DNA from 4 places in the Paenibacillus sp. FSL W8-0186 genome. Region 2 is predicted to be linked to each of the others. Evidence: riboswitches for the same ligand, from Rfam matches in the RefSeq annotation. Region 2 holds a riboswitch; each other region holds the start of a gene.
What was found. A riboswitch is a leader RNA that binds a small molecule or an ion and turns the genes downstream of it on or off. The one in region 2 is predicted to bind cobalamin.
Positions count from the first base shown of each region.

Region 1: it holds a riboswitch for cobalamin, as region 2 does, so the genes downstream of both, MKX50_RS23845 (DUF4430 domain-containing protein) here and metE (5-methyltetrahydropteroyltriglutamate--homocysteine S-methyltransferase) in region 2, are expected to answer to the same signal.
Region 3: it holds a riboswitch for cobalamin, as region 2 does, so the genes downstream of both, MKX50_RS07310 (cobalamin-binding protein) here and metE (5-methyltetrahydropteroyltriglutamate--homocysteine S-methyltransferase) in region 2, are expected to answer to the same signal.
Region 4: it holds a riboswitch for cobalamin, as region 2 does, so the genes downstream of both, MKX50_RS03460 (anaerobic ribonucleoside triphosphate reductase) here and metE (5-methyltetrahydropteroyltriglutamate--homocysteine S-methyltransferase) in region 2, are expected to answer to the same signal.

Region 1 covers NZ_CP150207.1:5,329,185-5,334,679, reverse strand. Annotated here, with positions in the region: gene MKX50_RS23860 (glycosyl hydrolase family 8) at 1-714, shown strand, start outside; gene MKX50_RS23855 (diguanylate cyclase) at 892-1,767, shown strand; gene MKX50_RS23850 (glycosyltransferase) at 1,956-3,251, shown strand; cobalamin riboswitch at 3,404-3,604, shown strand; gene MKX50_RS23845 (DUF4430 domain-containing protein) at 3,773-5,495, shown strand, end outside.
Region 2 covers NZ_CP150207.1:2,560,434-2,565,928, forward strand. Annotated here, with positions in the region: gene MKX50_RS11545 (response regulator transcription factor) at 1-445, shown strand, start outside; gene MKX50_RS11550 (helix-turn-helix transcriptional regulator) at 642-1,001, shown strand; cobalamin riboswitch at 1,098-1,295, shown strand; gene metE (5-methyltetrahydropteroyltriglutamate--homocysteine S-methyltransferase) at 1,427-3,733, shown strand; gene MKX50_RS11560 (MgtC/SapB family protein) at 3,874-4,587, shown strand; gene MKX50_RS11565 (response regulator transcription factor) at 4,720-5,415, shown strand; gene MKX50_RS11570 (ATP-binding protein) at 5,405-5,495, shown strand, end outside.
Region 3 covers NZ_CP150207.1:1,690,451-1,695,945, reverse strand. Annotated here, with positions in the region: gene MKX50_RS07315 (iron ABC transporter permease) at 1-843, opposite strand, end outside; gene MKX50_RS07310 (cobalamin-binding protein) at 840-1,853, opposite strand; cobalamin riboswitch at 2,053-2,312, opposite strand; gene MKX50_RS07305 (RNA methyltransferase) at 2,386-3,342, opposite strand; gene MKX50_RS07300 (MsnO8 family LLM class oxidoreductase) at 3,423-4,388, opposite strand; gene MKX50_RS07295 (histidine phosphatase family protein) at 4,483-5,118, opposite strand; gene cbiB (adenosylcobinamide-phosphate synthase CbiB) at 5,173-5,495, opposite strand, start outside.
Region 4 covers NZ_CP150207.1:825,011-830,505, forward strand. Annotated here, with positions in the region: gene MKX50_RS03450 (ribonucleoside-diphosphate reductase subunit alpha) at 1-1,319, opposite strand, end outside; gene nrdG (anaerobic ribonucleoside-triphosphate reductase activating protein) at 1,573-2,091, opposite strand; gene MKX50_RS03460 (anaerobic ribonucleoside triphosphate reductase) at 2,088-4,064, opposite strand; cobalamin riboswitch at 4,255-4,491, opposite strand; gene MKX50_RS03465 (MurR/RpiR family transcriptional regulator) at 4,631-5,461, opposite strand.

The sequences.
Region 1 (5,495 bases), 2.8 Mb from region 2:
AATGCGCTTGGTGACGATTTTCGCATTATCGGCAGTCTGATAGAGGCATCACAGCTTTGGAAAAAAGACGAATATTTAGCCGCGGCAAGAGAAATATCGGACACGCTGCAGATGCATGTGCAGAACAACGGCTATTTCGTCGATTTCCATGACTTTGCGAGGGATGAATCCCCGGCAACGCTGAGCCTGGTTTATGTGGATATAGCGGTGCTTAAGCTGATGAAGGATCACCAGCTTATCGATTCGGGCACTTACGAGCAATACGTTCGCTTACTCTCCGAAATGCCGGATGACGGCGTATTCTTTCCGGTTACCTTCGATGTTCAGGAACAGAAATATGCATACGGCGACGATGTTAATCTCATCGATCAATTAATGATAGGCATTCACCGTGCAGAGCTGGGCAAGAAGCCGACTCCCCTTATCTCATTCCTGAAGAAGGAGCTCCGCCAGCAGAAAAGCATTAAAGGACGCTATAACCGGGTAACCCGCACGGCGGAGGTCTCTTACGAATCGCCATCGGTGTACGGACTTGCCATACTGCTAGCCTTGGAATGCGGGGATAAGGAATGGGCCAAGCAGTTAAACAAACAAATGATATCCCTTAAAAATAAGGACGCATCCTACTCTGGCGGATATGTATTTAGCAAGAACACCCATTTTTTTGATAATATTCTTCCCTTACTTGCCGAGACAGCTATGCAAAATCCTTAATTTAGGGTAATTGTTCAGAAAGTGTATAGTTTGGATCTGTAGAATATAGTATTAAAAGATCGAAATATCCGGCACTTCCCGTATGAGGCTTTATATGGGGATGCCTATTTTTTTACACCATGGATTGTAAGCCAGAACTCTCCTTGGGCTGATGACGACATAGAAGGAAGGTTGATTATGAGGCGCAACATACCGGCGTATCGCATGGCATCGGGCTATATCCTGCTTATTTTGCTGGCAATCGTACAGCAGTTCTTCGTCTTTCTCAACGTTTATCTTGAGCAGAGCTATACCGGGGCTGAATTTGCGTTCAGCATCGCGGCCTTGGCGGCGCTGCTGATCGGGCTGTTACTTCCATTAGGGGTGTCCGTCGTCGGAGTATTCGTGTTCCTGGTCGGTTATTTTGTATGGTTGTCGACTTTTGGGCGTCTGGATGTTTTGGCTTTTTTGTGGATTTTGCTTGTACCGGCCAATGTCGGTATTGCCGCTGTAATCAAATCGGCGTTAATTCGCAGCAAGATCATCATCCAGCGGCTGGCAGAACTGGAGCAGCGTACACCGCAGGTTGATCTCGATACGGCCCTCGGCAACAAAGAGGCGCTGGCCGAAATTGTGGTCAAGCAGTCCAATTTGGCCAACAGGTATTCCGAACACTACAGCTTCTGTATGGCGATGTTCAAAATCGATTTTCTACCGCTTGTGCAGGAATCGCTAGGTTCGCAGCGTTATGCCCTGCTTCTGCAGGAGCTATCGGGCATTATTCAGACTCAGATCCGTTATGAAGATTATAAATTTTCCCTGGAACAGGGCAGGTTTATCATTCTGTGCCCGATGACCGACCACGACTTCCTGCAGGCGTTGGCGGATCGGATCAAGCTGGCCCTGATGGATATTCATTTCCTGGATAGGAATGGGCGCCCCCTTAAGCTCGTCATTCGTGCAGGCACGATCGTATACCAGAAGGAGCAGTTCAGCAAGTATAAGGATATCGACGCAATTATCGCTGCACTGGAGAGATATTCCGAAACGGATTTAATAGGGGAGTACATTTGATTGCTAGAGGGATTGCCCCGGATTCGGGAGGGAGGTGCCCGATTTGCTTATGGCGTCGTACGTCGACTGGTTCATTCCATTATGTATTGGAGTCAGCTTCATATTTGCGGTGACTGTTGTCATTCTAACGGTTGCTACCCTTGTATTTCGGAACAGAGTAAATAAAAAATATGATCGGGGGAAATTCAGTGGCTGATGTATTGTTGATACTGTGCATGGTTAGCATCTGGATTGCCGTATTTCAATCGATCATCATCATGACCGGAGCCATTCGCTTTGTATGGCGGCAGAGCATAACGCCGTTGACAATGCCTGCAGATATGGAAGGCTTCCCCACGGTGACCGTGATCGTTCCGGCCCACAACGAAGAGCTTGTCATCACGGCTACGGCGAGGCATGTTCTCCATCTGAACTATCCCGAGCACAAAATCCAGTTTATCGTCGTGGCGGATAACTGCACGGATAATACAGCAGGGCGGCTAAAGGCGCTTAAGGCTCAGCCCAAGTACCAGCATCGGGACTTCTTCATCATGGAGCGTAAAGGAACGGGCGGCAAATCAGGCGCCTTGAACGATGCATTGGAGCATGCCACCGGGGAGTGGATTTGCATTTTTGACGCGGACGCTGCGCCGGAGAAAAATTCGCTGCTCTTTCTCGTGCAGAAGGCGATGGAGGAGCCGGAATTGTACGGGGCGGTGTTTGGACGCAACAAGGCCCGGAACCGGGGGCAGAACTTCTTATCCAGGTGCATCAATTTGGAGCTGGTGACGATGCAGCGGGTGCTCCATACCGGCATGTGGGAGCTGTTCAAGCTGGGGACAATACCGGGCACGAACTTTATTATCAAAACGTCGCTGATCAAAGAAATCGGCGGTTGGGACGAGCAGGCGCTGACCGAGGATACGGCCATTTCGTTTGAAATTCTCTCCAGGGGCCAGCTTATTGCGCTGGCCCCGCAGGCCGAGGCTTACCAGCAGGAGCCGGAGCAGCTATCCGTATATATGAAGCAGCGCGAGCGATGGGCCAAAGGGAACTACCAGGTCGTACTGGACAATTTTCACCACTTGTTCAAGCCTTCGAGCTGGCGCATCAAGCTGCATGTCCTTTATTATATGGCCAGCTATTTCTGGTTTCTGGTCACGATCGTGATTTCCGATCTAATCATTGTCGTCAACATCGCTTACTGGCTCATCGCTTTATTTAAACCGGAGGTCATGTCTCCCTTTCAATTTGAAGGCGATGTGTACATTTATCTGATCTTCGCCTGGGCGCTGATGTATTATTTGTACGTGCTGCAGATCAACCTTGCCCTGGCTTCCGATATCGGGCAGAGCAACGTCCGGAACTTCGTTCTGTCCTGTATTACGTATTTTACTTACGCACAGCTATTCCTTGTCATTTCACTCCGTGCCTCTTATAACATGATTATGGACAAAATCATGCATCGGGAAAGCAAGTGGTACAAGACGCAGCGGTTTGATTAAGCCGGGGAAGGCTAACGGGTTATATGAAGAAAGCGGCTGGGTCAGAACAAATTTAGCGATAATTGGCCCAATTACCGTTTTCGTGATAATAATGCAGAAAAACCTTTGTCTAAACCCGTGAAATCTGATACAATAACCCGGAATCAATCAATTTTATATTCTACTTATACGGTGCTGCCCATAATGTATTATGACGCAGCTTAATAGGGAAGTTCGATGAAAATTCGACGCGGTCCCGCCACTGTAACGCAGAGCTGACTATCATAAAACCACTGTTGAACATATCAACGGGAAGGGGATAGTTGAAGCGATGATGCGAAGCCAGGAGACCTGCCGTGTAAGGGCTCTGTAATTTCTCACGAGGATGAGATGGAGATGTTTATTCGTGCTGCTGTCGTAATTAGCATTGGAGCAGCCGAGTGTGTATAGTGTTACACGGACAAATCTTCGGAAACATCTTTCTCTATGGGAAAGGTGTTTTTTTGTTGTCCACAAAAAAGAATAGTAAAGGAGAGCGGACGTTGAACAGTTGGAAGAATTGGATGAAGAGAAGCTTGCCTCTATGGATGAGCTTCATGCTGCTGTTGTCTCTAGTGAATCCTCAGCTCGCCAAGGCGGCAGGAGGAACCAGCAACACGCAGCTGAACAGTATGATTGCGAGCACTGTGGATTACTATGCCAAGCAGTATAGTGATGCCGGCTCGACGAAACGAATCGAGTCCTGGTGGGAGCTGGTAGCTTTATGGGGCGCAGGAGAAGATCTGCAGGATGGGAGCTGGAGATTGCCTTCCTGGGAGACGACGGCGCCTAATTTAGCGGCCAATAACGGGGGAACCGAGCATATCAGATACATATTCGGGCTGCTGGCTATGGGGAAAGATCCGGCGCATGCTTGGGAGACCGATCGAAATTTATGGGCTGAGCTCGCAGCACAGCAGAATCCTGCTACAGGGGCGATCGGCGGCGTTAACAAGCATATTTGGGCCATGCTTGCTATGGATGCCGGGGTCAAACTCGGCGCGGACGTAGGCACATGGGATGCGGCGGCGGCGAAGAAAGCTTTAGACTATTTGCTGTCTTGCCAATATGCGGATGGCGGATTCGGTTTAACACCGACTGGGTCGTCCGGCGATACGGACATGACGGGTATGGCGCTGCTGGCGCTTGGCAAATACCAGGGGCAGAGCGCGGTGGACAGCGCTATTCAGCGCGCAAAGGAGCTGTTGAAGCAGCGGCAGCTCGATCATGGCGGGTTTAACTCACCCGGGACATGGGGATCCGGAGACAACTCGAATAGTCTGTCGACTACAGTGTCCGGACTGGTGGCTGTAGGCGACGATGCGTTATCCTCCGAGTGGATCAAGAACGGCCATTCGGTATTGGATGCTTATGCGCTGTTCCAGCTGGCTGATGGTTCCTTCAAATGGAAAGCGGCCGACGCGAGAATGAACAGTATGTCTACGGAGCAGGCGCTTATTGCACTGCTCGACATCCAGTATGGGCAGTCGACCTGGTATCGTATTGCTGAAGCGACGCCGGTTCAGACGGGTGTATCGGCACAGCTGCAAGTGACCGGAATGGACGGGGAGCTGTATGCGCCTCAGACTGTTACGGTGGCCTCGAACGGCGGAGAAGTTACAGCGCTTGATGTGATGAAGCAGGGTCTGGATACTGCTGTGCCGCCGATCAGCTACAGCATTACGGGCAGCGGCAGCAATGCTTACGTCACGGCGATTGGCGGACAGGCCGCCGGAACTTTAGGCGGCTGGGACGGCTGGATGTACAATGTCAATGGTGTTGCTCCTTTTGTCGGAGCGGGCGATTATGTCATTCAGCCCGGCGATCAGGTACATTTCTATTACAGCCGCTGGGCGAGCATAGCGCCAGCAGCATCTGAAATCAGTCATGGAGCCTTGAACCCGGCGATTGAAATCAAGCTGGTAGGAGATACGTTTACGTCGGCTGCAGAGCAGGCCAATCACTGGCTAATTGACACTGGTGCGACAGGGCTGCAGGTTGCGGGCGTAACCCTGCTCAATAACCAGCTGGCCAACATTGTCCTTACAGGCCAAGCTGCCGAAGGCACAATATCCGTGCAGGCATTGGCAGGGGCCTTGACCGGGCAAAGCGACAGCGAGGCAGTGAACGTAGTTGTTCCGGCTTCCCCCGGGCCGATTCACGAACGGATTATTTATGTTCCGGACAGCGAGACTCATTTTGAGAACGGGTCATATGGAGATCCGT
Region 2 (5,495 bases):
AACGAGGGAAATTAAGCTGAAATATCCTTACGTTAAAATTGTGCTGATCACCGTCTCCGACGATGCAGCTCATCTGTTTGAAGCGCTGAAGCAGGGAGCGCAGGGCTATTTGCTGAAGAACCTGGAGCCGGGCACCTGGCTGCAATATTTGCGGGCGGTCGCCAGTGACGAAGCCCCGCTGTCCAGTGAGCTGGCTTTCCGGATTCTTCAGGAATTTCCGCTGTCCAAGAAAAATAACAGCGCCGATCACCCGCTTACGAGCCGGGAACGCGAGATTTTGGACTGGGTCGCCAAAGGGCTGACCAACCGGGAAATCGCCAAGGAACTGCAAATATCCGATCAGACGGTCAAAAACCACTTGAAAAACATTTTGCAAAAGCTGCATTTGGAAAATCGCGTGCAATTGACGAGATATGCTTTGGAGCAAGGTTGGATCGAAAGTTAGCTCCAACTTATCAAATTTCATCATATGAAAAATTCACAATAGAAACCCCAAAAAGCTATTTTGCTCCTGTTTGCCAATCCTGCTTCTTTCTACGCACTTAGCAGCTAATCTATCGTAATAAAAGAGCAGGTTAGACGGCTATTGTGAAAAATTCACAGCTGTTCTATACTTTGAAGAAAGAGCAGGAGGTGGAACGATGGCCTTTATGATTGCACAGCGGGCATATATCAAGCTCTATCTGATTTCGATGGTAGAGCAGCGAAGGGGCTACGGTTACCAGATGCTTGAAGAGTTGAAGGAAGAGTTTAAGCCGTTTGGCTATGTTCCTCCGCAGAGCGAAATATACCGGGCCCTTCATGAGCTCGTGCAGGAAGGGGTACTGTATCGCACGAAGCATCTGAAAGGGAATGATCCCAGCGTGGATTTCCAAGAAATCGTACTCTATCATTTTACCGATGACGGACTTGAGAAGGCCGAGCTGTACAAAAAGCAGGTTAAGGTCGATTTAGACCGCTGCATCGGTATGCTGAACAAGGCTGTTGCCGATAATTATTGAGTTTTGTGCATAAATATTGCATGTTTATTCTAGGACTAATCCGATTTGTATTGTATTATTTGACAACATGAAGTAACATAAATTTTATATTCATAACCGAATATTGTGGGAACAGGTGCTTCAATCGCCGTCGATTGAAGCTTAAAAGGGAAGTCCGGTGCAATGCCGGCGCGGTCCCGCCACTGTAACAGAGGAGCTGGAAGCATGGGTGCCACTGATGATCCGTCATTGGGAAGGCAGCTGTCCAGTTATGATTCTGAAGCCAGGAGACCTGCCTGTTCTGTCAGCACTGCTGTACCTACGGGAGATAGGGAGGTGTTAAAGATTTGAGCCATCGCGCAGTATGACGAGGGTCCTCTTTAGCCGTTCCAGCTATAGGGGACCTTTTTGTTATTGGAAGAATATACACTGGGGAGGAATTGTGAATGAGTTATACGGTAAAAAGCGGAAATTTAGGTTATCCGAGAATCGGCGGACAACGGGAATGGAAAAAAGCGATTGAAGCCTATTGGGCTGGCAAACTGGACGAGCAGCAGCTGCACGGGCAATTAACGGAAATACGGCTTCATAATTTACGGAAGCAGCGGGATCAGGGGATCGAGATCATCCCTGTAGGCGATTTTACGTATTACGATCATGTCCTCGATATGGCCGCTATGTTCGGCCTTGTCCCGGAGCGGTTCTCCTATAGCGGCGGCGAGGTATCTCTGGACACGTATTATGCCATCGCCCGGGGAAATAAAGAAGCGCCGGCCAGTGAAATGACGAAATGGTTCAACACGAACTATCATTATATTGTTCCAGAGCTAGGCGGCAGAAAACCGCAGCTAACGGTAAACCGTCCGCTGGTTGCTTACCGCGAAGCCAAGGAAAAACTGGGGATCGATGGAAGACCTGTGCTGATCGGGCTGTACTCCTTCCTCAAGCTATCGAAAGGGTTTAACGAAGCGACGGAGTGGGACCATTGGGTCGAGCAGCTGCTGCCGCTATACGTTCAAGTGCTTCAAGAGCTCGCCGCAGAAGGTGTAGCCTGGGTTCAATTAGACGAGCCGTCTTTGGTGACCTCTGTGTCGGCCGAGGATATAACGCGGGCAAGAGCCATTTACGAAACAATTCAGCGTGAGGCTCCGGAAGTTTCCATTCTGCTGCAAACGTATTTCGAAGCGGTGGACCGTTATGAGGAGGTCGTGTCTTTGCCTGTTGCCGGTATCGGACTTGACTTCATACACGGGCTGGACGGCAACCTGGCTGCGCTGCGTAAATATGGATTCCCGGCAGGCAAGACGCTTGGAGCGGGCATGGTCGATGGACGCAATATTTGGCGCACGGACTTGTACCGCCAGAAGCAGCTGTTACTTGAAATCCTGGAAGTGGCTGCGGATTCCGAGATTATCGTGCAGCCGTCCTGCAGCCTCCTGCATGTGCCCGTGTCGGCTAAGCAGGAGCAGACGCTGGTGCGAGTGCTTCGCGACGCTTTGTCCTTTGCCGAAGAGAAGCTGGATGAAGTCGCCGCATTGAGCGCTGCGGTGAGTACAGGTATTGATAGTGTGAAGGGGTTATTCGAAAGCAATCGCATCGCTCTCGATAATCTGGCCAAGGATCCAGCCCGCAACCGGGCAAACGTAGCGGCCGCGGTAGAGAAAATCGCCTCTGAACCGGCCTCGAGGGGAAGCGCGTTCGCCATTCGCCGCAAAAAACAGAAAGAGAAATGGCATTTGCCGCTGCTTCCGACGACGACCATCGGCAGCTTTCCGCAGACGGCAGAGGTTCGCTCCGCCCGTCAGAAATGGCGCAAAGGGGAATGGAGCCAGGAGCAATACGATTCCTTTATTAAGGAGCATATTCAACAGTGGATTTCCCTCCAGGAGGAAATTGGCATCGATGTGCTCGTACATGGCGAATTCGAACGTACGGATATGGTAGAATTCTTCGGCGAGAAGCTGCCGGGATTCGCCTTTACGAAGGGCGGCTGGGTTCAATCCTACGGGACTCGCTGCGTGAAGCCGCCGGTCATCTACGGGGATGTTGATTTCGACCAGCCGATGACCGTGAAGGAGACGGAATACGCGCAATCCCTGACGAACAAGCCGGTCAAGGGAATGCTGACCGGGCCGATTACGATTCTGAACTGGTCCTTCGTGCGCAGTGATTTATCGCGTGAGCAGGTCGCTTATCAAATCGCGCTGGCGTTGCGTAAAGAGGTAGAGGCGCTGGAACGAGCAGGCATCGAGATGATCCAGGTCGACGAGCCTGCGCTGCGTGAAGGGCTGCCGTTGAAACGCGAAGACTGGGCGGGGTATCTGGACTGGTCCGTCAAGGCGTTCCGCGTCACGACGTCGACTGTGCGCGATACGACCCAAATTCATACCCATATGTGCTATTGCGAATTCCACGACATTATCGATTCCATTCGTGCACTGGATGCGGATGTCATCTCTATTGAAACCTCGCGCAGCCATGGCGAGCTCGTTCATAGCTTCGAAGAGCATACGTACGATCTCGGCATCGGTTTAGGCGTATATGACATTCACAGTCCGCGAGTTCCGTCGGTTGAGGAGATGACCTCCATGATCGACCGCGCGCTGCAGGTACTGGATCCCGAATTGTTCTGGATCAACCCGGACTGTGGCCTGAAGACGCGGGGAGTGGATGAGACCGTGAAATCATTGAAGAATATGGTGCTGGCCGCTAATCAATACCGCGCCAAGGAATCGCTGGTCGGCACAAAGTAATCCGCTGACTTTTATGTAATAAGGTAAATCATAAGACTGCCCTGAATAGGTTATAAAAGTAACCTAAGGGGCAGTCTTTTTGATGGCCTAAACATAGCAGTTACACTTATACTCTCTCTATACGCAGGAGGAGATTACGAATGTTATTGGAATGGGAAATTATTATGAAGCTGTTTATCGCGCTTCTGTTCGGTTTGTTTATCGGCATTGACCGCCAGTTGAAGCAGAAGCCGCTGGGCATTAAGACGAGCATGGTCATTTGTATCGCGAGCTGTCTGGTGACCATCGTCTCTATACAATCGTTTCACAAATTCGCCGGACCGGATCATCCGAATATGGACCCGATGCGCCTGGCAGCGCAAATTGTCAGCGGTATTGGTTTTCTCGGCGCCGGGGTTATTCTGCGGAGAAGCAATGAAGGCATTTCCGGACTTACGTCGGCAGCGATGATATGGGCGGCGTCGGGCATCGGGATCGCAATTGGCGCCGGATTTTATCTTGAAGCAGCGCTGGCGGTTGTCCTGCTCATTTTGGCGGTGAATTTCATTCCTTATATGATCAAATGGCTTGGACCCTATAAACTGAATCAACGCGATGTCTCCGTCAAAATCGTGATGGAGGATCGAGGCAACGTTACGGATCTGATCCGGATCATTGAACGGAAGGAAGAGAAGGGATCAGCAGCGAAATGGAACCGTCATCGCATACGCCGTTTAAAAATTAAAGATTTGGAGGAGGGCCGTCAGCGTATTGATATGGTCATCTCGGCCTCGGAGCGGGAATACACGACGGAAATATACCATTTTGTGCGCCAAATCGATCATGTCATCAGTGTTGAAGTGGAAAATTTGTAGTGCTTGTAACTTTCCAATGGATCCGCCCGTTTGTAAGATAATCAGAAAGTTATTCATAATTAGGCGGTTCGGTCATGGTATGATAGAACTAACTTGGTTTATTCGAACAATCACCAAAGGATGGATTATTGGATGAGCAAACAAATTTTAATCGTAGACGATGATGAGAAGATTGCAAAGCTGATCGAGATATATTTGCTGAATGAAGGCTATTCCGTATTTAAGGCCGACAATGGACTGGATGCTCTTGACATTGTGGAGCGTGATCCCATAGATCTGGTTATCCTGGATATTATGATGCCGGGCATGGACGGAATTACCGTGTGCATGAAAATCAGGGAGACGCGAACCACGCCGATATTGATGCTCAGCGCCAAGGACGGGGATATGGACAAAATAACAGGCCTTATGACCGGGGCTGACGATTATATGGTGAAGCCGTTCAATCCCCTAGAGCTGATTGCGCGGGTCAAATCGCTGCTGCGCCGCTCCTCTTACAGCATGCAGCCTACGCAGCCTTCGCAGGATCATATCATCAATCTGGGGTCCCTGCAAATCGACAAAGAGACGCATACGGCGACGGTCGATGGCCGGGCAGTCAAGCTGACGCCAATTGAATTCAATATCCTGTTTCTGCTGGCTAGTCACCCCGGCCGGGTGTTCGGCTCGGAGGAGATATTCGAGCTGATTTGGAAAGACAAGTACTTTGAGAGCAACAACTCGGTAACCGTTCATATCAGCCGGCTGAGGGATAAGCTGGAGAAAGAAATGGACGGCGAAAAGCTGATTCGCACCGTTTGGGGGGTTGGCTACAAAATTGAAAGCTAGCCTCAGATTTCTAACGTGGCTGTTATGGACTGTAGTCACTTCCATTGTTGCCCTGCTTATTTTGGTATTGGTAGCGAAGC
Region 3 (5,495 bases), 870 kb from region 2:
CAGCCGTATCATATGGGGAATAACCAAGCCGACAAAACCGATAACCCCAGACACGGATACAGCCGCCGCACTCATTAACGTTGCCACGAGTAAAACCAAGACCTTCGTGCGATCAACATTCAGCCCGGAATGGGATGCCTGCCGCTCACCAAGCGCAAGCAGATTTAAGCTGCGGGCCTGGCTCCATAGGAACAGCAGCCCAATGACCAGATAAGGGAAAAGGATGATCGTATACGACCATCCGCGCAAACTGAGACTTCCCATCGTCCAGTATAGTATTTCGTTCACCGTCTTTTTCGACATGGCCGTCAAAAAAGAAACGATCGCACCGAGAAAAGACTGCATGACCACGCCCGACAAAATAAGGCTTTCGATCGGAATTTTCCCGTTTTCCCTGGCCAGCCACATGACAACAAGCAGTGTGCTTGCCCCTGTTATAAACGCGATAACCGGAAGCGTAAACACGCCGATTAAGGAGAACTGCCAACCAAAGAAAATCAGCGTAGCCGCACCGACCGCCGCGCCCGAGGAAACGCCTAAGGTAAACGGGTCTGCCAGCGGATTGCGCAGCACGCCCTGAAATGCGGCCCCCGCCACCGCCAAAGAAGCGCCGACCAGCATGCCGAGCAGTACGCGCGGCAGCCGTACCTGCATAACGATCTGCTCTGCCGAGACGTCCCAGTCCGGCGTAATCATACTGCCGATCCATGGCAGGCGGTGAAGCAAAATGCCGAGAATCTGGCCGGTCGGCAGAAAAACGGAACCAACGCCGATGCAGACCAGCAGCGTAACAGCCAGAAGTGCCAAACCCGCCGTTCCGTATCCCGCCAATTTATTCATCATTGCTGGATCAATTCCGGATAAATGGCCCGTGCCATTTCAATCAATCCCTGGGTCACGCGCGGTCCAGGACGGCTGAGCAGGTTATCATCCAGGCCGATGACACGGTCTTCTTTTACGGCCGTAATTTGATCCCAGCCACCACGTGCTTTAATCATATCTCCAATCGTCTTGTTGTTCTCGTCGACGACATTTTTGGCAAACAGAATAGCGTCCGGGTTGGCCTTAATGATGTTCTCTTCATTGATTTCGTTCCAGCCTTCCAGATCGGAAGCTACGTTCTCTCCCCCGGCCAGCGTAATCAACTCGTCCATAAACACGCCTTTCCCAACGGTCCAGCCAGGCGAAAACTCGATGTAGACTTTCTTTTTCTGATCCGGAGTCAAGGACTTAACGGCATCCAAGACCATATCGCGTTCTTTCTCCATTTGGGCGACAACTTCCTCGGCTTCTTTTTGCCGGTCGGTAATTTCCCCTACGGCTCTAATATTCGCCAGCGTTTCGTCCAGATTGGTCGGATTCGATTGATAAACCTTGATTCCGAGATCGGTAAGGCTTTTTACGGCAGCCGGATCGATCAGATTGCCGGCCAGTACCAGTTCAGGCTTGGCAGCGATGACCGCCTCAACGTTGACCTGGAACCCGCCCATACGCGGCTTGTCCTTCACCGCTTCGGGATAATCGTCGACATCGGATACACCTACGATTTGCTCATCCAGCCCAAGCGCGAATAATCCTTCCGTCTCCGATGGAGCCAGCGAAACGATTCTTTGCGGCGCGGCTTCGAAAGTGAATTCCGCGCCAGTAACATCCTTCACAGTCAACGGATAGACTGTGCGCTGCGCATCAGACGCAGAATCCCCCTGCTCCCCCTGTCCGGTTTGAGTGTTCTGTTCCTGCTGAGCTGGAGCATTTCCTGTGTTCGTGCCTGCCGCATCCTTGCCGCAGCCAGCCATCACGACGAGCATGATCGCTAAAAGCCAAATGCCCCAGAACTTTCTAAATTTGTTCATGAAATCTCTCTCTCCTTACAAGGCGTATAATTTGTACATGAAAAGCCCGTTCTCAATGGAAATACAGCAAAAAGACAGGAAAAAACCCCATCCGTTCAGGATCGGGCTACGTCTACAAGCAAGTCCATGTACGGTACAAGCCACCCAGCTTGTCCGCAGCATAACTCTTTTAGCAGAACGTATCCTTTCCTCGAAGGACCGTCTCTTGATTCCCATAGGCAGGTCTCCTGACTCCAGGTTGCCGATTCGGCTCGCCTTCCCATCTTCGCATGTCCCTTTCCTGCAAGTACCTTCAAAGTAAGGCAGAGTGCGGGTTTAACGAATGACAGTGGCATACAATGAGCTTCATCCCTGTTTACAGTGGCGGGACCGTGCCGGAATTGCACCGGCTTCCCTATTAACCCGTGGCGGAAGCTTGCGGACAAGCGCCGCCTTGGGACCTACGGTTTTTCCATTTGGCAATAGGCATTCATACATCTTCGTCTGTATTGGATTATAGGGGAAAACCGCACAGATGACAATCATTCATCCCTTACCGATTAGCTCCGCAAACCCAAATATGTCTGACAAAAGAACTTTTGCTGACCGTTCCGTAATCGTGAATTCGAAAACCGGCGTCAACTATCTCCTTCTCCAGCTGCTCCGTGGAAACGATGACAGTCCTCTGGCTAAACCGTCTTATGCTGCGCAGCATTTCGCCGCGCTCCACGGGTGACAGCACGGAGCATAAATTGTACGGCATGTCCACGATAGCCGCATCATATAGCTCGCCTATTTCATTCAGATCGCCCAGGCTGACCCGATCATCGCCGTATCCGAAATGGCACAAATTGATTCTCGCTCCCCGGACTGCCAACGGGTTAATATCCCGGCCTACGATATCGATCCCCATTGATAACGCCTCGATCAGCACATTCCCCATTCCGCAGCAAGGGTCGATGGCCTTGACGGCGTACGGCTCGGGCACCGCGATGTTCACCAAAGCCCTGGCGACAGCCGTGCTCAGTCCTGTGGAATAATTGCGCGGTTTGCTTTTATGGCGCAGCCAAACGGACTCTGCCGCATGGCATATTCCAAGCAGCCAGTTCCCGTCAATGAGCATTAGGCCGAACGTCACCTCGGGAGTGCGCATATCCGCTTTACCTCGAATACGACTGCCGATCTGCCGCTCGAGCTCGCGCTGCTCCTCATAGCTAAATGCAAGCATGCCGCCCCGCTTTATGCATACGACTTTAAAAGTTGCACCCTGAAGATCAAGCTCAGCCGCTTGCAAAGTCACGCTGCCCGGATCGCCGCCAGTTAGCAGGATATCTATCCGGTATGAAATAAATGGACTGCGGCTCGGATCCATCCGTTTGTCCGTTGCGATGTACCCTTCCGTATTCGGCGAATGTCCAAATAAAGCCGTAAGCTCCATTTCGCATAGCCGCCGCTCATTCTCATGGCAGGCGTAAGTGTAAATGTAACCGCAGCTGTTTTCTTTATACATATAAATCTCGCTCCTAACCTTGAACTCACCTCTGCACGTCTGCACGGGATCAAGTTTCCTTTACAGCGATATACGGGTCATTATTCCGCACCGTCAAACACCGCCAACCCCCGTAGTGCCTCGGCCAGCAGTCTGTAGCATTCCAGCCTTGCCGCATAGTCAGGAATAGGGCAAACGATCAGAAATTCTTCATTGGCGTATTCGAGCTGCATATCTTTAAGCTGCTTATGCACGCTATGCGGCGTACCGCTTATGCTTCGGAACGAACCCCGCCCCGTTTGTCTCGCCGTCTCAGCGAGCACCTGGACCCAATGGGCAGCTTCACTCTCCGTCCCTGCGCAAATTACGCTAACGGCCAGCAGCGTCTTTGGCGCACTTTGCAGCGCAGAGGGCGTAAAATCCGCCCGATAGGCAGCCAGTATGTCTACGCCGTCACGCTCGCTCATAAACTGCCCAAAAACATAACCCGTTCCAAATTTGGCCGCGTATTCCGCGCTTTTCTTGTTCGTTCCGAGCATCCAGACCGCTGGTCCGATTTGCGGCTGGGGCCGTGCGGTTACGGCATGCCCCTCATACTCGTAAACGTCCTGGAGCAGCTCCAGCAATGAAGCAATCGTCTTCGGCAGCTCAGCAACCCGTGCTAAAAAATTGCCGCTAAGAGCCATGACAGTGTGGGCTTCTCCGCCCGGAGCACGTCCCAGTCCCAAATCTATCCTGCCCGGATATAATGCAGCCAGCAGCCGGAACCACTCCGCTACTTTCAGCGGGCTGTAGTGGGGCAGCAGAACGGCCCCCGAACCGAGGCGAATCCGTTCTGTCTTTGCTCCGACATGGGCCAGCAGCACCTCTGGCGAAGTACAGGCCAGCCCGGGCATATCGTGATGCTCAGCCGTCCAATACCGGGTGTAGCCCCATTTTTCGGCATGCTGCGCCAAAGACACAGCTTGTCTTAACGCCTCTTCATCCGAATTCCCGGGCAACCGGGGAACCAGATCTAGCACACTAACCGCCAGTTGCACGGATGTTCCCGTTCTTGTTTCTGGCATGCCCATCACTTCCTTTGTCGGTATTGATGCATAATAATGAGCTTTGATTTATTTTCTCCAGCACAAGACCTCGCCTTGTGCTGTTGGGGCGTGATTAATCATAATACTCCTGAGCCGCTAAGCCGCCTGCAGCTCTTTCTCCGATTCCAAGCCGAAGTACGCCTCCAGCTTCGACAGCCGTATCCCAAAATCCCGTTCCAGGACGCTGCAATGAGGCTGCGAGCGAGACGACGCCCCCATGAGTGACAGCAAGAATCCGCTGCTCCATATTATGATCTGGGCATGGGTTACGTTGCGCCAGGTTGACCCACTCCTCATAGATACTTCTTACCCGCCGGTGAAAATGGTCCCACGTTTCCCCGCCGGGTGGATTTACCGATACCGGATCATCAATCCAGGCGCGATAAACCAGGTTATCCTTGAGCATTTCATACGTCTGCCCTTCCCATTGCCCAAAGTTCATCTCCCGCAGACGCGAGTCGTATACAGCCTTCCCGGCAAGATCTGGCCTGACTCTCTCCAGGGTCTGGCGGCAGCGCAGCAGATCGCTGCAATATACCGAAGAGAAAGAAACGCCCTCAAGCTCCTTCTCCAGACCCTCCAGTCCAGACGCTTCATCATCCAATAGAGCAACATTCGAATGCCCCTGATAGCGCCGCTCCCTATTCCAGCTAGTACGGCCATGGCGGACCAGCCAGAGCTCAGCTGCGTAACTCCTTTGCTTCTTCAATCATCCCGCCTCCCAGTAACATCCCAGTAACAGCCTTTACCTATTGATCGGGAACTAAAATCCGCCCGTTAACGCCAGCCCCGCTACTGTTCCCAGCAGCACGAACATATCTGAAACTGCAAACAGCATTCGGCCCGTTTTTGGAATGTCCTCCGCCTCCAGCTCACGGGTCTTGTCCCCCATATACGCGCGAAAAGACACCACGCCATGATAGGAATTCTCCCCGCCCAGGCGAACGCCAAGCGCTCCGGCGACGGCTGATTCGGGGTACCCGCTGTTCGGGCTTGGATGAGAGGAAGCATCGCGCCGCACGATGGCTGCAGCCCCTTTGGCATTGAAGCGCAGCAGCCAGGCAGCGGCAATTAACAACAGGGCCG
Region 4 (5,495 bases), 1.7 Mb from region 2:
TCTCTATAGAACATGTACGGGGTGCCCGTCTCCAGCTGCGATTTCATGATCCGTTTCATAATATCGATCGCTGGCATCGTAATTCTCGACAGTGTCGGATGATTGACCGCTTCCCCGTATTTCTCACGGAACTCGCCGCTGCCGACCTCTTTGTCGTAGAAATCCTCCAGGCCTAGCGGACGGCCGTTCTCGTCTTTCCAGCCCATCGTTTTCTTCACTTCGTGCGGGCAGAACAGGTTCCATTCGCCGCGAGCCTCGACGGCTTCCATGAAAAGGTCAGGGAGGCAGACGCCGTGGAACACGTCATGCGCGCGCATCCGCTCATCGCCGTTATTCAGCTTCAGGTCAAGGAAAGCAAGGATATCCTTGTGGAACACGTCCAGGTATACCGCGATGGCTCCTTTGCGTGTGCCGAGCTGGTCGACGCTGACGGCGGTGTTGTTCAGCTGGCGAATCCACGGGATTACGCCGGAGCTGGTGTTCTTGTGGCCGCGAATGTCCGAGCCACGGGCGCGAACCTTGCCGAGATAGACGCCGATGCCGCCGCCCATTTTGCTGAGGCGGGCCACGTCCGTATTAGAATCGAAAATGCCTTCCAGCGAGTCGTCCACCGTATCGATGAAGCAGCTGGACAGCTGTCCGGCGACTTTTTTACCGGCATTGGACATCGTCGGCGTAGCGGCGGTCATATAGATGTTGCTCATCGCCCAGTAAGCTTCTTTTACATAGTCCAGACGCTTGTCCGCTGGCTCTTGGTGCATCAGGTACATCGCGATGACCATGTAGCGTTCCTGAGGCAGTTCCATCGTGCGTCCGTCAAAATCCGTCGCCAGGTAGCGCTCAGCGAGCGTCAGCAGGCCGATATAATCGAACAGCAGGTCGCGGGTCGGGTCGATCAGCTCGCCCAGCTCATCGATTTGCTCTTTCGTATAGCAATCGAGCAATTCTTGGCGGTAGATGCCCGCTTTGACCAGCTCGGTAATGAGATGGTAGAACGAACCGTAGGGCTCTTCCGGATACGCTTTGTAACGGCGGTTGACCGCTGCTTTTTTGTATAAGGTTGTGAGCAGGGCGCGGGCTGCGGCAAACTTCCAGTCCGGCTCGTCCTTGGTAACGAGCTCTAGGGCGGACATCGTAAAGGCGCTGCTGATTTCCTCGCCGGTAACGACGTCATGTCTCAGCTTAGCGGTAACGCCACGCAGCAGGCGCTCCTTGCTCAGTGTATGTAATCCCTCCAGAATACGGTCGGCGTAAATGCCGAGACGGTCATTGTCGAACGCAAGCTGGCGGTTGTTGGGTTTCGTTACGAGTGAAGGCATATGAAAATTCCTCGCTTTCTTGAAATGGGTTATTCTATCTTCCAATTCATTGTCGAATCTTGGATGCTCAAATCTTTAATTCTTAAATTGCAAGTATTCGTCAAAAAAAGAGGCGCTGCATATGCGGTCTCCAAAGATCTGCAGCTATACTCATGCGATCCCTAGAAGAGCTTTGAACAACCACATTATGACTTGGCGCCGGTGACGTCAATAAAGTGAACACAAATCATAATTATACTAGAAAGGCAGTCAGCTAGAAAGAGAAAGTTGGACGCCATTCGACAATGCCGCGCTGGGACAGGCTTGCCGGAATGTCAATCAGCCTCTGATTGGAGCTGCCGCGATAGAGCAGGGAGGGGTCCCGCAGCTCATCAACGTAGCGTCCGTCTACTAACACTTGGCAGCGGCTTAGAAGTCCGTATTCCGGGGACTTTGCGTCTCTGGTTAATTCCTCAAATGTATAACCGCTGTAAATCCAGGCGGATATAGCGCCTGCCGCCTCGCGCAGACGATCGAGAAATGCGCTGACCTCAGCTGCCGAGAAAAAAGGGTCTCCGCCAAGAATCGACACTCCGCTAAGCAGCGGGTTGCCGGCGATGTCCCGAATGATTTCCTGTTCCCGTTCGGGAGTAAACGGTTCGCCGTAAAGGAAATTCCAGGTGGCCGGACTGAAGCAGCCTTTGCAATAATGGCGACAGCCGCTTATAAAGAGCGCTGCCCGCAGTCCTTCGCCTTCATTAATAGATTCCGGGTAATAGCCGCAAATATTCATGTCGAATGCTTGAGGCGATCACGAACCTCGGCCTGTTTGGCAGCGTTGAAGCGGGTCTGGAAATCCCCGGTTAAATATCCGGTTACGCGGCGCAGCCGGCGGATATGGACGTCCTGCTCGCTAGCGTTGCAGGATGGGCAGGATGCGCCAATGATTCCTTCGTAGCCGCAGCCCGAGCAGCGGTCGATCGGATGGTTGATGCTGAAATAGCTCACCTGCTGCGACAGCGCGTACTGAATGATGCGCAGGAATGCAGCCGGATTGCTGCGGGCGCTGCCGTTCAGCTCAATGTAGGAGATGGCTCCCGCATTGCACAGTCCGTGGAACGGTGCTTCCAGCTCGATTTTTTTAGCTGCGCTAATGTTGTAGTATACCGGTATGTGAAAAGAGTTCGTATAATACTCCCGGTCAACGACGCCAGGAATTTCCCCGTAGTCAGCCCGGTCCCGCTTGGTGAATTTCCCCGACAGCCCTTCCGCCGGAGTGGCGAACAGGGTAATGTTCAGGTTGTGTCTTTCGCTCTGACGGTCGCAATAATCGCGCATGAAGGCGATCAAATTATAGGCCTTCTTATATACATCGGCATCTTCGCCGTGATGTTTACCATACATGGCTTTCATGCATTCTGCGAGCCCGATGAAGCCGATCGACAGGCTGCCGTGCTTGAGCAGCTCTCCCACCGTATCCTCGGGGTTCAGTTGCTCGCCGCCCTCCCAGACACCTTCGCGCATCATGAAGTCGGAAGCCTTGGCTTTCTGGGACGATTGAATCCGGAAGCGGTGCAGCAGTCCGTCCAGCGCGATATCCATATAATGCTCCAGTTCCCGGTAGAAGCCTTGTTCATCTGCGGTCTGCCGCAGTCCTAACGCTATGCCGTGCTCCAGGCCCAGCTTGACCAGGTTCAGGGTGTTGAAGGACAAGTTTCCTTTGCCGGAAAGGTGGTTGCGGCCGAAGCGGTCGCTCAGCACCCGCGTGCGGCAGCCCATCGTGGCAAATTCGGTATCCGGGTTCGCCGGATCGTAATACATCAGATTGAGCGGGGCGTCCAGGTTGGCGAAATTCGGATACAGCCGTTTGGCCGAGCATTCCGCTGCTTTCAGGAACAGTTCGTAATTGGGTTCGCCCGGCTGCTGGTTCACGCCCTGCTTGCATTTAAAAATCTGAATCGGGAAAATCGGTGTCTCGCCGCTGCCAAGTCCGCGCATCGTTGCGGCCAGCAGTGAACTGATTACGAGCTGCCCTTCTATCGACGTGCATGTGCCGTAGTTGATGCTCGTAAAAGGAATTTGTCCGCCCGCCCGGCTCGACATCGTATTGAGATTGTGGATGAGGCTCTCGGCGGCCTGCAGCGTTTCGCTTTCGGTCTCTTTAACCGCATATTTGAAGGCCCTTGGATACTGCGCCTGCAGATCAGAGCGAGCCATGGTGATCAAACCGTAATCCGCTGCGCTGTCTCCTTCTTCAAAGTAGTCCAATCCTTTGCGGAAATATTTGACGAAGGATTTGGTTACATAAGGCGCCAGGTCGTGGTCCAGCTTATTGGCGGATACACCGCCGTATTGCGCATTTTGCTGGGACTGAAAAATGATCGCCACAAGCGCCATCGCCGTCATGATCGAATTCGGCGGCCTTACGCTGCCGTTGCCGGTGTTGAACCCTTCGCGCAGCAGCTTGTCGAACGGAATGAAGATGCAGTTCGTCGTTCCGATCGCGTATTGATCCAAATCGTGCACATAGACGATATTGTCCTGAATGGCCTGAACGAGCGGCTTTGGCATGACAAAATGGTTCGCATACCATTTCGCGTACTCGCTGCCGAATTTGCTCATTTTGCCAGAGAAGCTTTCGCCGTTCAAGTTGGCGTTCTCCCGCAGCACCTCAAGATTGCTGCTTGCAACGATCTCTTCTCCTAATGTAATCACTTCATCCAGCATGTCTTGGCGGCTTGTATAAACCGGGTTCATCATCGCCATAACAAAGTTCCCCTCCCGAAAAACTACGCATTACAACCATATAAAAAGGCATTTCCGATCATACAAGGTTGGAAATGCCCGAATGCGCGTTTGAAGAAATGCCTGGATCATCCTATGAAATGCAGGATGAATGCGTATGTAAGCTGCAAGCGGACACCTACCTGTTCCTCGCAGGTTCATCTGGTATTTGGTGTCAAATACAGAAACGGGCAGGTCTCCTGGCTTCCGGACTTCTTCACTGACGCCTTCCCGCAGATGGTTAATATCTGCAGTGGCATTCTGTCAGTGAAGCGCTGCAAGGAGCCTTGGCAAGCTCTTGCATGCACCCGGTCACAGTGGCGGGACCGCAGCGGAATTGCACCGCACTTCCCTTTTAAGCCCCAGCCGAGAAATAGGGGGCTGGATCACCCGATTCCACTATATTTGGTTGTCTGCAACTTACATTACCCCAATATGTAGTGTTTGTAAACAGTCATCTTCACTAGCTGAAGGATGAAAAATCATGAAAAAACAGGTGAAAGCAACCCTGATGCGGCGAGTGGGAGATGCAGAAAAATTGTGAACATTTATCGCGGCAGTTCATGATCGTATTTTTTGCGCAGCTGGTTCAACTGCTCTAATTTGCGCAGATGCTGCTCCTGGTTTCTCATCCCGGCGGCAACGATCAGGTTCTCTACCAGGAAGGTCGGGGCGATCATCGAATGGAATTCCCAAATCTCGCCCCGGCTGGCATACAGGGTCATGTCGCATTGGCCCGAGAAGTCGGAGACAAGGCGATCGGTAATGAGTATCGTGCGGTAGCCGCATTGCTTGGCATGATCTGTGATCACCTTGGCTTCCGGCAGCAGACGGACGAAGCCGAAGAGAACAACGACGTCTTCGCCTGTTATATGAAGCAGATCCTCGAACAGCTCGCTGCCTCCGCGATCAAGGCGATGGATGGACAGGCCGAAGCGGCTGAGGCGGTAATGCATCAGCTGGGCGAGGCCGGACGAGGGACCCGGAGCGTACAAATATACTCTGCGCGCCGTGACAAGCGCATCCACAGCGGCGTCAAATGCTTCCTGTGAATAATGCTGCAGCGTGCTCTCCAGATGTTCGATGCTGGAGGCAAGAAATTGTCCGGGAAAGGATGCCGCGTTGGCTCTATCCATGATGTTCTTCATCTTGGCGGCAGGGGTAACCTCCAGATGCTCGCGAAGCTGGTTTTTGAAATCTTTGATATTTTTAAATCCGACAGAACGCCAAAACCTCGATACGGAGGCGATGCTGAGTCCCAAGTTGTCCGCGATTTCCTGTTCGGTCAGAAAGAGGACAGTTTGCATATTCTTCTGGATATAGTCGGCAATTTTATATTGACCCGGGGATAAGGTTTCTAAATTCCAGTCCAAGTTCATGAGGTTGGCCTCTCTTCCTTCGAATGAATTGATA